4 regions of the Paracoccus cavernae genome follow, and region 3 is predicted to be linked to each of the others. Evidence: riboswitches for the same ligand, from Rfam matches in the RefSeq annotation. Region 3 holds a riboswitch; each other region holds the start of a gene.
The links. Region 3 has a riboswitch for cobalamin ahead of ACFFUC_RS04620 (DUF1636 domain-containing protein). Riboswitches for the same ligand answer to the same signal wherever they lie in the genome.

Region 1 (4,126 bases), on a different contig from region 3:
CCTGCGGCGCATAGACGCCCGCGACATGGCGCAGATCCGCCCCGACCGTGCCTTGACCGTGCTGGTAGCTTGCGCCGAGAACCGCCTCGTGACGCGGGATATAGACCGCGCGCGCACCATCGGACTGGTCGACATCGATATAGCTATAGCTACCGCGCAGACTGAAATTGTCGCGCAACGCGTAGCTGCCGGCTATCTCGACGCCGCGCCGGACGGTATCTCCGGCCACATTGACCGAGCAAAAGCCGGTGGCGCAGCTTCCCGACGAAATCATATCGGTCAGCTTCTCGCGAAAGAGCGTGACATCAACCTGCCCGCGCCCGTCGGCGGTTTCGGCGGCAAGGCCGATATCGATGCTGCGGTTCACCTCGGGCGACAGATCGGGGTTGCCGACGCTCCAGCCCGGATAGCCGAAGAGCTCGGTAAAGGTCGGGTTGGTCATGCCGGCCCCCGCCGAGGCATGGAGCCGCAGGCCATTGCCGAAATCCTTGGAGAGGCCGAGGTTCCAGCTGGTGAAATCGCGAAAACCCTTGTTGTTGTCGCGCCGGATGCCCGCCTGCACGTCCAGCCCGTTGCCGTAAAAGCCGCGATATTCCAGCGCGACGGAATCGGTGCTTTTCTCCTGCGCGGCAATGCCGGTCGCGCTCTCGCTCCAGCGGATCTGCTCGGCCATGATGTTGAGCAGATGATTGGCCGCCTCGACCTCCACCCCGTCGAGCGAAAGGCTCGCGCGGTATTTCAGCGCCCGCGTCACGCCGAGCATCTGAACGGGAAAATCACCGGGGAAATCCTGCGCGTAACGGCTGCGCTCGTAGCTCAGCCGATGGGTCAGGCGGCCGTCGAGCGTATCGAATTCCGCGAAAACCTGCCCGATCCGTTCGTCGCGCTTGCTGTTGAGGTCACGGATATCCTGCATGTAATCGGCCTCGCCGGTCGCGAGGTAGTCGGAATTGTCGTAGCCGTAGGTCTCGCGCGCCTGGGACTGGGTCAGCCCGAACCGCAGCGTCTCGGTCGCTTGCCAATCGCCCGAAAGCGTCAGGCTGCGGCGGCGCGAGCCGTCCTTTTCGCCGCCCTTGCCCGAGGCGTCATAGCCGTGATCGTCGCGCGCGCCGTAAGACAGGCTGACCCCGCCCTGCGCACCGCGCGCATAGGCAAAGGCCGAGGCGTCATAGCCGTCGCCGACCATGGCGCGGATCTCTCCGCCCGTCCCCGGTTCGGTGCTGCGCCGCGTGATGATGTTGACGACACCGGCAGAGGCGCGCGAGCCGAAGAAGACCGATTGCGGGCCGCGCAGGATCTCGAGCCGCTCGACCTCGCCGATGCCCATGCCCGAGAGGATGAAGGCCTCGCCGCCGCCGCGCGCCTCGACGCCGTCGACCAGCACGAGCGTGTGGTTCGCCGGAGCGCCGCGCATCCGGATCGAGCCGAAGCTGAGGCCGGTTTCGCTGACCGACACCCCCGGAAGTCCGGTCAGCGCCGCGCGCAACGAAGGCGTGGCGCGGCTGCGCATCTCTTCGCCTTCGACGATGCTATAGGCGCGCCCGTAAGCATCCGTGGCGATGGGCGAGAGGCCGCCGTCGATGGTCACGGTATCGAGCAGCACCGGCGAGGCGGCGTCCTGCGCGACGCCAGCCAGCGGAAAAGCGGTCGAAAGCGCGGCCAAAGCGGCCAGGCCGGTCAGGTTGCGGGGATGGCGTGATCTGGTTTTCACGGCGGAATCCTTGCGTCATCCGGAGCGTTCTCCGGAAGGGATGAAAAGATGTCTTCGGACGGAAAACCGCCGCAGACGGGTGAGGTTGGTCACCGCTGCGGTCAATCCGCTTCGCAGGTCCGCCCCGGACCCCGAATGGGTGATCGCGCCGGCAGGTCTCCTGACTCGCGGGTCAAAGCATCAGACCTGCCTTCCCGGTTGCCCAGTGGCGTGTCGGCCGTCGCTCGCCGCTTACAGTTGCGGGGGCAGTTGCGGGATCTCACCGCATTCCCTTTTCATCCGGATGTTCCGGAACCGTAGCCGCACCAATTAGCCGCGCTGCCCGCCGCCGGTCAAGGCCGCAGCCTGTCAGATGTGCGCGCGGCAGCGGTCGCCAAAAGAAAACCCGCCGCATGGATGCGGCGGGTTTCTATGCATTCAGGCTTTGGAAAAAGCCTCAGCCGTGGTTCTGGCGGTTCTCGATCAGATCCTCGACCACCGAAGGATCGGCCAAAGTCGAGATATCGCCCAAAGCACCGAAATCGTTCTCGGCGATCTTGCGCAGGATGCGGCGCATGATTTTGCCCGAGCGGGTTTTCGGCAGGCCCGGTGCCCACTGGATGAGATCGGGCTTGGCGATCGGACCGATCTCGGTGCGCACCCATGTTTCAAGCTCTTTGCGCAGATCGTCCGAGGGCTCGATCCCGTTCATCAGCGTGACATAGGCATAGATCCCCTGCCCCTTGAGGCTATGGGGGTAGCCGACCACAGCGGCCTCGGCGACCTTCACATGGGCGACCAGCGCGGATTCGACTTCGGCCGTGCCCATGCGGTGGCCCGAGACGTTGATCACGTCGTCGACGCGGCCGGTGATCCAGTAATAGCCGTCCTCGTCGCGGCGGCAGCCGTCGCCGGTGAAATAGGTGCCGGGATATTGCTGGAAATAGGTCTCCATGAAGCGTTCGTGATCGCCCCAGATCGTGCGCATCTGGCCGGGCCAGCTGTCCGAGAAGCACAGGACGCCCTCGACCCCGTTACCTTCTTGTACGGCAGCAGTCGCGGCATCGAGAACGACCGGCTTCACCCCGAAGAAGGGCAGCGTCGCCGAACCGGGCTTGGTGTCGATCGCGCCCGGAAGCGAGGTGATCATATGGCCGCCGGTCTCGGTCTGCCAGAAGGTGTCGACGATCGGGCAGCGGCCTTTGCCGACGTGCTTGTCGTACCAGACCCATGCCTCGGGGTTGATCGGCTCGCCGACCGTGCCCAGCACACGCAGGCTGGTGAGGTCGTATTTGTCGACCCATTCCGGCCCCTGCCCCATGAGCGAACGGATCGCGGTCGGGGCGGTATAGAACTGGTTGACCTTGTGCTTTTCGCAAACCGCCCAGAACCGGCCCGGATCGGGGAAGTTCGGCACGCCCTCGAACATCAGCGTCGTGCCGCCGTTGGCAAGCGGGCCATAGACGATATAGCTGTGGCCGGTGACCCAGCCCACATCGGCCGTGCACCAATAGACGTCGCCGTCCTTGTAGTCGAAGACCATCTGATGGGTCATCGCCGCATAGCACAGATAGCCGCCGCTGCTATGGACGACGCCCTTGGGCTTGCCGGTCGAACCCGAGGTATACAGGATGAAAAGCGGATCCTCGGCATTCATCGGCCGCGGCGGGCAATCGGGCGCGACCTCTTTCATCTGGGCCAGCACATCGACATCGCGGCCCTGGACCCAGGTGGTCTGGTCGCCGGTATGTTTGACGACAAGGCAGCGCACGCGGTCCGAGCAATGCAGCAGCGCTGCATCGGCATTCGACTTCAAGGGCGTGCGGCGGCCGCCCCTCGGGGCGGTGTCGCAGGTAATCACGACTTTCGCGCCGCAATCGTTGATGCGGTTGGCGAGGGCATCGGGCGAGAAGCCCGCGAAGACCACCGAATGGACCGCGCCGATCCGCGCACAAGCGAGCATGGCATAGGCCGCCTCGGGGATCATCGGCAGATAGATCACCACGCGGTCGCCGCGCATCACGCCCTGGCTCAGCAGCACATTGGCGAAACGGTTCACGCTTTCGGAGAGCTCGCCATAGCTGATGTGGCGTGCGGGTGCCGAGGGATCATCGGGCTCGAAGATGATCGCGGTCTGGTTGGCGCGGCTCGGCAGATGGCGGTCGATGCAGTTGACCGCGACGTTGAGAACCCCGTCCTCGAACCATTTGATCGAGACCTTGCCCATGGTGAAATCGGTATTCTTCACCTTGGTATAGGGTGTGACCCAATCCAGCCGCTTGCCCTCGCGCCCCCAGAACGCATCCGGATCATTCATCGATTCCGCATAGAGGCGCGCGTAATCCTCGGGCTTCACGATCGCATTCTCGAATCCGGACGGAATGGGGTGTCGGGAAACGGCTTCAACTGACATGGGTGCACTCCTCTCGTTGTCCC
Region 2 (4,126 bases), on a different contig from region 3:
ATCTGGGGCCATTTCGGCGATAAATTTGGGCGCAAGGCCACGCTGTCGCTGTCGATTTTCATCATGTCGGCCGCGACTTTCGTCATCGCCTTTCTGCCGAGCTACGAGACCGCCGGCATGCTGGCGCCGATCCTGCTTTTGCTGACGCGGATGGTGCAGGGCTTTGCCGCTTCGGGCGAGTTCGCGGGCGCGGCCTCGTTTCTGGCGGAATATGCGCCCGACAACCGGCGAGGCTTTTTCACCTCGCTGGTGCCTGCAGGCGAGGCGGCGGGGCTTTTGGCGGCATCGCTGTTCGTCGCGCTGCTTTACGCTTTGTTGTCGGATGCGCAACTCCAGTCATGGGGCTGGCGTCTGCCTTTCCTGATGGCGTTCCCCTTGGGCTTCGTCGGCGTCTTCATCCGCCGCCGCCTCGAGGAAACCCCACATTTCCAGGCGTTGGAACAGGAAAACCACGTTCCCACGACGCCCGTGAAAGAGCTGTTCAAGAACAATTTCCCGCAGCTGATGATGGCTTTCGGCGGCACGCTTCTGAACGCGGTCGGCTTTTACCTCATCCTGATCTACATGCCGACCTACCTTGCCGGAGAGCTGGGCGTGGGCAAAGAGGCCGCATTCCTGTGCTCGACCGTGACGCTGGTGGCCTACCTCGGCTCGATCTTCATCATGGGGGCGCTGTCGGACAAGCTGGGGCGCAAAGTCATCCTGCTGCTGTGCTCGGTCCTGTTTGTCGTGCTGACGGTGCCGCTGTTCATGGTCCTGTCCTCGATCACCTATACCGGCATGGCGAGCACCAGCTATCTGATGATCCTCATGGTCCTTGCGCTGTTCGGGGTCATGATGGCGATGAACGGCGGCACTTTGGCCACGTTCCTGTGCGAGCTCTTCCCGACCCGCGTGCGTTTTTCGGGCTTCGCGCTCAGCTATAACTCGGCCAATGCCTTCTTTGGCGGCACCGCGCCTTTGATCGCAACATGGGTCGGCGGGATCATCGGCAGCGCCCTTGCGCCGGCCTATTTCCTGACCGGCGCCGCAATCATCACCTTCTTGTCGATCATGATGGCCCGCGCAGGCGGGGCAGGGTCGAAGCTGGAAGAGTGACCCAATATCTTGTTGAAAGGACATCATGAAATGAGCACGGACAAATATTCAGCGGGTCGCCTGAACCTACCCTTCGTCGGGATCTGCACCTTCGGCAAACGCCCCTATGTCGCCGATTGGACCCAGATCGACGCCGATGTCGCCGTGCTGGGCGCGCCCTTCGATTTCGGCACGCAATACCGCGCCGGCTCGCGCTTCGGGCCGCGCGGGGTGCGCGAGGCCTCGACGCTGTTCAGCTTCGGCCATGCGGGGGCCTACGATCACGAGGATGACGTCACCTATCTGCCCGACAGCGTGCGCATCGTGGATATCGGCGATGCCGACATCGTCCACACCGACACCGCCCAAAGCCACGCCAATATCAAGACCGGCGTGCAGGCGATCCTTGAAGCGGGGGCCTTTCCGGTGGTGATCGGGGGCGACCACTCGATCAACATCCCCTGTATCGACGCTTTCGAGGGGCATGGCGACATCCATATTTTCCAGATCGACGCGCATCTGGATTTCGTGGACGAGCGTCACGGCGTGCGTACCGGCCACGGCAGCCCGCTGCGCCGCGCCTCGGAAAAGGGCTATGTCACCGGGATGACGCAGGTCGGCATCCGCAACGTGTCCTCGACGGCGCGTGACGGCTACGAGGCGGCGCGGGCCTCGGGATCGGACATCTTGTCGGTGCGTCAGGCGCGCAAGCTCGGCGCCGAAGAGGTGATCAACCGCATCCCCGAGGGCGCGCGCGTCTATGTCACGCTCGATATCGACGGCTTCTGCCCCTCGATCGCGCCGGGGACGGGAACGCCGTCGCATGGCGGGTTCCTTTACTATGAGGTGCTCGAGATGCTTCAGGCGCTCGCGCGTCGCCACGAGGTCGTCGGCATCGACCTGGTCGAGGTCGCGCCCGAGTTCGACCATTCCGCAACCACCACGACGCTCGCGGCGCAGGTCTTGCTGAACTTCATCGGATTCGTCTTCCACGAGCGGGCGCGCCGTGCCGGAAATGTCGCGCAAGGCTGATATGCCCCAGCGTTACATGGATCGGGCTTGAAGCCGATTCTCCAAAATGCAAAAGGGGGCCGCGTCGGTCCCCTTTTGTCATGCCGCAGCGTCCCGTTCGGGGCCGCGACGGGCGAACGGGGGCGGGAATGCGCCGCTGCGAGGGCTTGAGTCCCGCGCGTGAATAGCTCTTTATGTTGCAGGGCGCGGGCGTCCCGCAGCCCCGAAACTCCGAAACTGTGGTTCGCTTCAAAGGCTTGATTGTCACGGGCAGTCTGTTACCTTGTCGTCATACCATATGTTGACAAAAATGCGGCCGTGAGGCCTAATGCTTGTGTTCTGGTTCTTGAGTCGAAGACGCGTTTGGCGCAAGAAAAAGAGGGAAAGCCGGTGAGAAGCCGGCGCTGCCCCCCGCAACTGTAGGCGGTGAGCGAAGCCACAAGGATCCTGCGGGTTTCTGCGCGAAGGATCGGCCGAGCGATGATCCGTGAGTCAGGACCTGCCAGGACAGGAATAGAATTAACCGTGCGGTGGGCGCGGGGGTTTCAAAACGTCTGACGAAGGAGTGTCTTCGCCGGATTTTCCCCTGTCTCTCGTCGCGATATGCCAAGGGACAAGGAAGATATGACCATCACCGTTTACTCGAAGCCTGCTTGCGTTCAGTGCACCGCCACGACCCGCGCGCTTGATGCGAAAGGTCTGTCCTACGACATCATCGACCTGACGCAGGACGAGGCGGCGATGGAGAAGGTGACGGCCCTTGGCTACCGTCAGGCTCCGGTCGTGATCGCGGGCGACGAGCATTGGGCGGGCTTTCGTCCCGACATGATCGGCCGTCTGTCCTGATCGGGCAGCGGGGTCGTGCTTGATCTTGTCTATTTCTCGTCGGTCTCGGGCAATACGGCCCGTTTCGTCGAGAGATTGGGAATGGGGGGCACCCGTATTCCGGTCAGCCCTTCCGATCCGATGCCGGTTGCGGACAAGCCTTTCGTCCTGATCTGTCCGACTTTCGCGGATGGTCTGGGGCGGGGCGCGGTCCCCAAACAGGTGATCAAGTTTCTCAATATCGCCGAAAACCGCGACCTGCTGCGCGGCGTGATCGCCGCGGGCAACCGCAACTTCGGCACGACCTTCGCCCTTGCGGGCGATGTCATCGCACAAAAAACCAACGCGCCAGTTCTCTACCGTTTCGAACTGGCGGGCACCGAAACCGATATCATCCGCATCAAAGCGGGGCTTGCTGAATTCCGGGGGATGGAATGCTCGACAATGGCGTGAAGGCCGAACTTGATTACCATGCATTGAACGCGATGCTGAACCTCTACGACAGCGAGGGGAAGATCCGTTTCGACGCCGACCGCAAGGCGGCGCATCAATTCTTCCTGCAGCATGTCAACCAGAACACGGTCTTCTTCCATTCGCTGGACGAGAAGCTCGATTATCTGGTCGAGGAAGGCTATTACGAGGCGCAGGTTCTGGACCAGTATTCCAAGAACTTCATGCGCGAGATCTGGGACGCCGCCTACAAGAAGAAATTCCGTTTCCCGACTTTCCTCGGCGCGTTCAAATATTACACCAGCTACACGCTGAAGACCCGTGACGGTCAGCGCTATCTCGAGCGCTACGAGGACCGCGTCGTCATGGTCGCCCTGGCGCTGGCGCGCGGCGACGAAAAGCTGGCGATGCGCTTCATGGACGAGATCCTGTCGGGCCGCTTCCAGCCCGCCACGCCGACCTTCCTGAACGCAGGGAAAAAATCGCGCGGCGAGCTGATTTCCTGCTTCCTGCTGCGCGTCGAAGACAACATGGAATCGATCGGCCGCTCGATCAACTCGTCCCTGCAGCTTTCCAAGCGCGGCGGCGGCGTGGCTTTGATGCTGACCAACATCCGCGAGGCAGGTGCCCCGATCAAAGGGATCGAGAACCAGTCCTCGGGCGTCATTCCGGTGATGAAACTGCTGGAGGACAGCTTCAGCTACGCCAACCAGCTGGGCGCGCGTCAGGGCGCGGGCGCGGTCTATCTGAACGCACACCACCC
Region 3 (4,126 bases):
GTCGCCGCGCAAAAGCACTAGCCGGATGCCGCGACGGCGGGCGAGATCCTGCAGGGCCATGACTCCGTGGGGCCAATAGCTCTGCCCGCCCAGAAGCCGCACCAGAATGGCGCGTGCGCCCGAAAGCGTGGCCTCGATATACTGATCGACCGAGACCGGATGCGTCAGCCGTGCCAGCGGCGCGAGGCGAAGCGGGGGCAGATGCTCCCGCCCGTCGTGCCAAGCCTGGGCAAAGGCCCCAAGATCGCTGTCGGAAAAGGACAACACGGCAAGATCCGCGGGGCTTTGCCCGAGATCTTGCGGCGTGGCGCTTTCTTCAAGCCCGCCCTTTTCGCGAAAGACGACATGCATCAGCCGACAAGCACCTTGCGGATGGCGGCGGGGTCGATGTCGTGATGCTCGGCGATCACCACGAGCTGCGAATGGCGCGGACCCCGCCACGGCTGGTCGTATTGGTGGCGCACCCGCGCTCCGACGGCCTGCACCAAAAGCCGCATCGGCTTGCCCGCAACCGCGACATGACCTTTGACACGCAGGATATGCTGCTCGCGGGCAAGGCGCTCGATGCGGGCGGCCAGATCGGCGGGATCGGTGATCTCGGGGAGATCGACCACGATGCTTTCGAAATCCTCGTGTTCGTGATCGTCGGCCCCGTCGTGATGCGAGGGGCGCGCGGCCAGATCGTCCTCGGCCTTGGCCTCGAGCCCGAGGATCACGCGCGGATCGATCACACCTTCGCTGATCTCGATCACCGGCAGGCTGCGCTGGGCGATCGCGGCAAGGCGGGTGCGGGCTGCGGCTTTGACCGCCTCGCTTGCGAGATCGGCTTTGGTCAAAAGCACGATATCGGCGCAGTTGACCTGATCCTCGAAAACCTCGGCCAGCGGGCTGTCGTGACCGGAGCCTTCGGTCTCGCCCTCGTCAAAGGCGCCTGCGGCCAAGGCCTCGCTGTCGGCCAAAGCGATCACCCCGTCGACGGTAATGCGCGAGCGGATCGCAGGCCAGTCGAAGGCCTTGAGGAGAGGCTTGGGCAGAGCCAGGCCCGAGGTCTCGATCAGGATGTGGTCGGGCGGCTCGGGCAGGGCCAGAAGTTGCTCCATCGCGGGCAGGAAGTCGTCGGCAACCGTGCAGCAGATGCAGCCGTTCGCCAGTTCGAGGATGTTGTTTTCGGGGCAATCGCTGCTGGCGCAGGATTTCAGGATCTCGCCGTCGACGCCGGCTGTGCCGAATTCGTTGACCAGAACCGCCAGCCTTTTGCCGCCGGCATTGCCGATCAGATGGCGGATCAGCGTGGTTTTCCCCGCGCCGAGAAAGCCCGTGATCACGGTAACGGGGGTTTTGGCGAGAGTTCGGGTGCGGGTTTCGGCAACAGTGCCGGAAAGCGGGGCGGTCGTCGGAAAAGTCATGCCGGATCCTTTGCGGGGCTGGGCGCAAGCGGGGTTGCAATAAGGGAGGGGGCGGGAAGCGGCGGGATGCGCGCGACGGTATTCTTGCGAAAGAGTGCCGAGCGTTCGCGCCACGGCACGATCCCGTCTTCGCTGTCGCGGTATTGGCGCGCCATGGTGGCGACCTCGCCGGCGTCGTCGGGGGCAAGGCCGCCCTGAACATAGCTCCATGCGCCGGGGCGGCTCAGCGCGACGGCGCAGCCCTCGGCGCAGGCCTGAAGGCAGGAGGCGGGGACGATGCGGATGCCTTCGGGCAGGTCTCCTGCCGCGACCGCCGCCAAAAGGCGCGCGCCGGGCACGATGCCGTCCTCGGGCACGGGCTGGCCCATGCGGCAGGTCTGGCAGATGTACAGCGTGGTTTCCACAAGCGCCCCTTCGGTTTTGCGAAAGGGCGGGCGGAGGGGGCAAGGGCGGGTGGTCCGATGCCATCCATCCGCGGCACACCCCGTCCGCATCATTGGTTATCTCGCAAAGGCAGGTCTCCCGGCTTGCGGATCTGGGCACGGGGCCCGCGCTTCTCCTGCCTTCCCGGGACAGGCCCAGTGGCGGTGGAGAAGCTCTCCGGTCACGGTCGCGGGGGCGGCTGCACTCGGGCCTTCGGACGCGCGTTTGACGCGGCGCTGTCGGGCTTGGTGCATTCCCTCTTAGCCTGTGTCGCCACAGGAACCATTGCCCGCCCTTGATGCCGCCAAGCCGCGCGCCAAGTCAAGCCGCGTTCGGGTTGCCGATTGGTGCCGGTGGTGTCGGGCCCGCATTCCGCCCCCGCCGGACCAGCGCTGCGGGCTTGCCAGAGGGGCGCGTGCCGGACTAGGCAGAAAGGCGAATCCCTCTCCGGCCAAGGCCGGAACGTTGCGGCAAACCCGTCCGGAAAAGGTTGATACTCGACATGATGAATGACGCGCAACATGCGGAAAAAATGCAAAAAATCAAAGCTGCAAAGGATCGCGTCAACGAGGAGCGTCAAGGCGAGAAGGGCCTGATCATCGTTCATACCGGCGCGGGCAAAGGCAAGTCATCCTCGGCTTTCGGCATGGTCATGCGCGCCATCGCCCACGAGATGCCCTGCGCCGTCGTCCAATTCATCAAAGGCAGCCGCGAGACCGGCGAGCGCCGCCTGCTGACCACCCATTTCCCGCATCTGTGCCAGTTCCACACGATGGGCGAAGGCTTCACTTGGGAGGTTCAGGACCGCGCCCGCGACATTGCTGCGGCGCAGGCGGGTTGGGAGAAAGCCAAATCCCTGATCCGCGATCCGGCGATCCGGTTTGTGCTACTCGACGAGATCAATATCGCCTTGCGCAACGACTACCTTGATCCGGCCGAGGTCTGCGCCTTCCTGCGCGACGAAAAGCCTGCGATGACGCATGTCGTGCTGACCGGCCGCAATGCCAAGCCCGAGCTGGTCGAACTGGCCGATCTCGTGACCGAAATGGCGCTGGTGAAACATCCGTGGCGGGCGGGGATCAAGGGGCAGGCGGGGATCGAATTCTGATGCCCGCGCTGATGATCCAAGGCACCGGCTCGAATGTCGGGAAGTCGCTGATCGTCGCGGGGATCTGCCGCGCCTTGCGCCGCCGCGGGCTTTCGGTCGCGCCGTTCAAGCCGCAAAACATGTCGAACAATGCCGCCGTGACCGCCGATGGCGGCGAGATCGGGCGGGCGCAGGCGCTGCAGGCGCGCGCGGCGGGGCTTGCGCCCCACAGCGACATGAACCCCGTCCTTTTGAAGCCGGAAAGCGAGATGGGCGCGCAGGTGATCGTGCAGGGCAAGCGGCTCGGTGCTTTTCGCGCGCGCGATTACTGGGGGATGAAGGCCGATCTGATGGCGGCGGTGCTCGAAAGCTTTCGCCGCCTCGAAGCCGCCCATGACATCGTGATCGTCGAGGGCGCGGGCAGCGCGTCGGAAGTCAATCTGCGGGCGAGCGATATCGCCAATATGGGGTTTGCCCAAGCTGTGGGCCTGCCGGTTTTTCTTGTCGGCGACATTGATCGCGGCGGGGTGATCGCGCAGATCGCGGGCACGAAAACGGTTATCGCGCCCGACGATGCAGCGCGGATAAAAGGCTTCATCGTCAACAAGTTCCGCGGCGATCCGCAGTTGTTCGATGCGGGCTATCAAGCGATTGCCGCGCTTTCGGGCTGGGAGGGGATGGGCGTGGTTCCGGCCTTCCCCGAGGCCCGTCTTCTGCCCGCCGAGGATGCGCAGGACATCGAAGGAAATTCGGGTCGGGGCGCGGTTCGCGGGGCGTTGAAAATCGGCTGGCTCGTGCTGTCGCGGGTCGCGAATTTCGACGATCTCGACCCTCTGGCGGCCGAGCCGGCCGTCGATCTGGTCGCGATCCGCGCCGGTGAGGCGATCCCCGGCGATCTGGATCTTGTGATCGTTCCGGGCAGCAAATCGACGCGCGGGGATCTCGCCTTTCTGCGGGCGCAGGGCTGGGATATCGACCTCGCCGCCCATCACCGGCGCGGCGGCCGCATTCTGGGGGTCTGCGGTGGCTACCAGATGCTCGGGACGATGATCCATGATCCCGAAGGGCTCGAAGGGGAAGCGGGCAGCAGCGCGGGGCTGGGACTTTTGTCGGTCGAAACGGTGCTGCAATCGGGCAAGGTTCTGCGCGAGGTCAGGGCGCACCACGAGGCGAGCGGTGCCGCGATGCGGGGCTACGAGATCCATCTGGG
Region 4 (4,126 bases), on a different contig from region 3:
TCGAACTACAACAATTTCCAGCGCGCGCGGGTGGGTGCGGTCGATCTTTTGGGCGTGGCATGGCTGATGCGCCGCCGCCGCTTGCCGGTCGTGCGCGATCTGCCGATGTCCGCGGGGCTAGACGCGCCGGCGCGCAGCACCGCCTCCAGCGGCCACAACCCCGCCTTCGGGCAATCCACAACCGTGGAGGCCGCGCTGTGAGAGTTCTGATCACCGGAGCGGCAGGTTTCATCGGCGCGACGCTCGCACGGCTTTTGCTGCGCGAGGGCTGCGAAGTGGTCGGGGTCGACGATCACAACGCCTATTACGACCCCGCCCTCAAGGCCGCGCGCGAGGCGCAGCTTCTGGCCAGCCCGAATTATCTCTCGATCCGCGCCAAGATCGAAACCCCCGGCCTGCTGCGCGACCTTTTCGCGGCCAACAAGCCCGATGTGGTCGTCCATCTCGCGGCTCAGGCCGGCGTGCGCCATTCGATCACCCATCCCGAGACCTATCTCGCCTCGAACCTGCAAGGCAGCTACGAGCTGCTTGAAGCGGCCCGCGCCCATCCCCCGCGCCATATGCTGATGGCATCAAGCAGCTCGGTCTATGGCGGCAATGCCCAAATGCCCTACCGCGAGACCGACAAGACCGATCTGCCCCTGTCCTTCTATGCCGCGACCAAGAAGTCCAACGAGATGATGGCGCATTCCTACGCCGGCCTCTTTGCGCTGCCGATCACGATGTTCCGCTTCTTCACGGTTTACGGCCCTTGGGGGCGGCCGGATATGGCGCCGCATCTCTTTACCTCGGCGCTGTTCGAGGGGCGCGCGATCAAGCTGTTCAACCACGGTCACATGATGCGCGATTTCACCTTCGTCGACGATCTGGTTGCCTCGATCCGCGCGCTGATGGATGCGGTCCCGCCTGCGCCGAATGCGGCCAGCCGCGGGCCTGCCGCGGAATTCGACAGCCTCTCGCCCTGCGCGCCCTGGCGCGTGGTCAATATCGGCAACGGCCAGCCCGTCCCGCTGATGGGCTTTGTGCGCGCGCTCGAGGCGGCCTCGGGGCGCGAGGCCCTGTTCGAGATGCTGCCGATGCAGCCCGGCGACGTCGAGGCGACATGGGCCGACACCACCTTGCTCGGGCATCTGACCGGCACGGTGAACCGCACCGATATCCGCGAGGGTGCGGCGCGTTATGTCGGCTGGTTTCGCGATTACTACGCTCAGGACAAGGCCATGACGCCAGTTTGGCAGCCGGCCCATCAGGCGGCCATCCGCAACCCGCCCTCGCGCGATTGGCAACGCCCCCTCTCCTGAGGCCGCGCAAGGGATTTACCCAAAGGCGCCGTTCGGGCTATGTTTCGCGGGTCTGGTGCCCGCGCGATCGGCCGGGAGAATCGGGAATGCGGCGAACATCCGCAACGTGCCCAACGCTGTAAGGTGGACGGGCGGCATGGTCACTGGCGCAAGCCGGGAAGGCGCCGCGACCGGATGAAACCAAGTCAGAAGACCGGCCAGACGGCATAGACTGCGCCATGCGGACGATGGCGCGCTCGCAGGTCTGTCAGACGAGGGACGTCATGCAACCAAACCGCCCCCCTTCGGGTCACAACACGGCGAATTCCGACCAAACGGCACATAGCCCGTCGGACCATCCCGAACCCGCGCGGCCCTTTTCGCAGGCCGAGCGCGCGGCGATCTACCGCGCCATCAACGAGCGGCGCGACGTGCGCAGCCAGTTTCTGCCCGACCCCATCGCCCCCGAGGTCCTGCGCCGCCTGCTCGAAGCCGCCCATGCCGCGCCCTCGGTCGGGCTGATGCAGCCGTGGAACTTCCTCATCATCGAAAGCACCGCCGTCCGCCAGCAGATCCGCGCCGCTTTCGAGACCGCCAATCACGAAGCCGAAGACATGTTCGACGGCCGGAAACGGCAGCTTTATTCCGAGCTGAAACTGCAAGGCATCACCGATGCGCCAGTCAATCTGTGCATCACCTGCGACCGCGATCGCGGCGGCAAGGTCGTTCTCGGGCGCACCCACAACCGCGACACCGATCTTTATTCGACGGTCTGCGCGGTCCAGAATCTGTGGCTGGCAGCGCGGGCCGAGGGGATCGGCGTCGGCTGGGTCAGCATCTTTCACGATGCCGATCTGCGCCGCATCCTGAACCTGCCTCACCATGTCGTGCCGGTGGCCTATCTCTGCCTCGGCCATGTCGCCGAGTTGTACGAGCAGCCCGAGTTGCAGGCGCGCGGCTGGGCCGAACGCCGCGTTCTGGACGATCTCATCCTGCACGAGCGTTGGCCCGACGAAGAGACCGCGCCGCAAAACCGCGAAAGCTGACCGCAGAGAGGGCCGGAGGGCTAGGCCGAGAACAAACCCGAAGGGGGCCGACCCGAAGGCGGGAATTGACCCTGCTTTCGGGCCGCCCTATCGATGGGCGGCGCAGAGATCACGCGCCTGTCTCCTTTCCGCTTCGGGACTCCCAGATGACCTTTGCCAACGGCCGAACCACGCTTGCCATTCCCGGCCCCTCGCCCCTGCCCGACCGCGTTTTGCGCGCGATGGCGCGGCCCTCGCCCGATATCTATTCGGGCGAATTGCCCGCGCTCAACCTCCGGCTCATGGCGGGGCTCAAGCGTTTGGCGGGCACGCGGGCGCATCTCGCCGCCTATATCGGCAACGGCCATGCCGGATGGGAGGCCGCGATTGCCAATCTCTTCCACCGCGGCGAACGAGCGCTGGTCCTGACCTCGGGCCATTTCGGCCACGGTTGGGCGCGCGCGGCGCAGGCGATGGGGGTCGAGGTCGAGATCATGGATTTCGCCGCCCGCGCCGCCGATCCCGCGCAACTGGCGGAAAGGCTGGCTGCCGACAAGGACCATCTCATCAAGGCCGTGCTGGTCTGCCATATCGACACGGCAACCTCGGTTCAGGCCGATCTGATGGCGCTGAAAGCCGCGATCGGGGATCATCCCGCGCTGTTTGCGGTGGATGCGATCGCCTCGCTCGGATGTGCAGAGCTCTGTATGGATGATTGGGGAATCGATGTGCTGGTCTCGGCCAGCCAGAAAGGGCTGATGTCTCCGCCCGGCGCGGCATTCGTGTGGTTCTCGGAACGCGCGAAAGCCATGGGTCCAAGCGATATGGCCACGCCTTACTGGAACTGGCACGCCCGCGCCGAAGCGACCGAGTTGTGGCAATTCTGGGACGGCACCGCGCCGGTCCAGATGATCTATGCCGCGAACGAGGCGCTGACGATGATCCTCGACGAGGAAAGCCTCCCCGCCGTCTGGGCGCGCCACGAGGGCCTCGCCCGCGCGGTCTGGGCCGCTTTCGAGGCATGGGGCAAGGACGGATCGGGGATCACTTTGACCGTGGCGGAACCGTCCGAGCGGGCGCGTTCGGTCACGGCGGCGACCCTGCCGCGCGCCGATGAGCTACGGGCATGGTGCGACCAGAAGGCGGGGCTGGTGCTGGGCCTCGGTCTGGGCGCGGAGGATGCCGCCAATGCGCTGCGCGTCGCCCATATGGGCCATGCCAACGCCCACCAGATCCTCGGCACGCTGGCCGTGATGGAGGCGGGCATGACCGCGCTTGCCATCCCGCATGGCGCGGGCGCGATCGAGGCCGCGGCGCGGGTCATCGCCGAACGCGCCTGAGCCCATTCGCCGATTAAGCAAATGCGGACGGGTCGCGCCTTGCGGTGCGACCCGTTGCGGTTTTCACGTGAAGCAAAGCCTTCAGGCGGCGGCGTGGGGCAGGATCCAGATCCCCTCGGCCGGCACGGTATTGACCGCCAGCGCGCAGCCGTAGGCCTCGGAAAGGCGCTGGTTGGTCAGCACTTCGGCGGGAGTGCCCTGAGCTACGACCAGCCCCGCTGTGACCAAAGCGATACGGTCGGCAAACATGGCGGTCAGGTTCAGGTCATGCATGACCGCGACCACCCCGCCGCCGCGTCTGGCGTAATCGGCGGCCAGCCGCATCACCGTAAGCTGATGCGCGATATCGAGGCTGCTGACCGGCTCGTCGAGAAACAGCCAGCGCGGCCCCTCTTCGCCCAGAGGCTGCCAGACCTGCACCAGAACGCGGGCAAGCTGGACGCGCTGCTGCTCTCCGCCCGAAAGCTGCTGGTAATAGCGA

Region 1: linked by a shared signal. The riboswitch ahead of ACFFUC_RS09175 (TonB-dependent receptor plug domain-containing protein) and the one ahead of ACFFUC_RS04620 (DUF1636 domain-containing protein) in region 3 are both predicted to bind cobalamin.
Region 2: linked by a shared signal. The riboswitch ahead of nrdH (glutaredoxin-like protein NrdH) and the one ahead of ACFFUC_RS04620 (DUF1636 domain-containing protein) in region 3 are both predicted to bind cobalamin.
Region 4: linked by a shared signal. The riboswitch ahead of bluB (5,6-dimethylbenzimidazole synthase) and the one ahead of ACFFUC_RS04620 (DUF1636 domain-containing protein) in region 3 are both predicted to bind cobalamin.

Annotation. Positions count from the first base shown of each region.
Region 1 covers NZ_JBHMDZ010000010.1:37,673-41,798, forward strand. The annotation lists gene ACFFUC_RS09175 (TonB-dependent receptor plug domain-containing protein) at 1-1,711, opposite strand, end outside; cobalamin riboswitch at 1,845-2,025, opposite strand; gene acs (acetate--CoA ligase) at 2,148-4,103, opposite strand.
Region 2 covers NZ_JBHMDZ010000045.1:100,317-104,442, forward strand. The annotation lists gene ACFFUC_RS15055 (MFS transporter) at 1-1,098, shown strand, start outside; gene speB (agmatinase) at 1,129-2,109, shown strand; cobalamin riboswitch at 2,412-2,609, shown strand; gene nrdH (glutaredoxin-like protein NrdH) at 2,713-2,934, shown strand; gene nrdI (class Ib ribonucleoside-diphosphate reductase assembly flavoprotein NrdI) at 2,950-3,366, shown strand; gene nrdE (class 1b ribonucleoside-diphosphate reductase subunit alpha) at 3,348-4,126, shown strand, end outside.
Region 3 covers NZ_JBHMDZ010000002.1:203,393-207,518, forward strand. The annotation lists gene cobN (cobaltochelatase subunit CobN) at 1-351, opposite strand, end outside; gene cobW (cobalamin biosynthesis protein CobW) at 351-1,406, opposite strand; gene ACFFUC_RS04620 (DUF1636 domain-containing protein) at 1,403-1,810, opposite strand; cobalamin riboswitch at 1,902-2,131, opposite strand; gene cobO (cob(I)yrinic acid a,c-diamide adenosyltransferase) at 2,332-2,937, shown strand; gene ACFFUC_RS04630 (cobyric acid synthase) at 2,937-4,126, shown strand, end outside.
Region 4 covers NZ_JBHMDZ010000001.1:345,358-349,483, forward strand. The annotation lists gene ACFFUC_RS01740 (glycosyltransferase family 2 protein) at 1-201, shown strand, start outside; gene ACFFUC_RS01745 (NAD-dependent epimerase/dehydratase family protein) at 198-1,301, shown strand; cobalamin riboswitch at 1,338-1,517, shown strand; gene bluB (5,6-dimethylbenzimidazole synthase) at 1,565-2,326, shown strand; gene ACFFUC_RS01755 (pyridoxal-phosphate-dependent aminotransferase family protein) at 2,473-3,645, shown strand; gene ACFFUC_RS01760 (heme ABC transporter ATP-binding protein) at 3,727-4,126, opposite strand, start outside.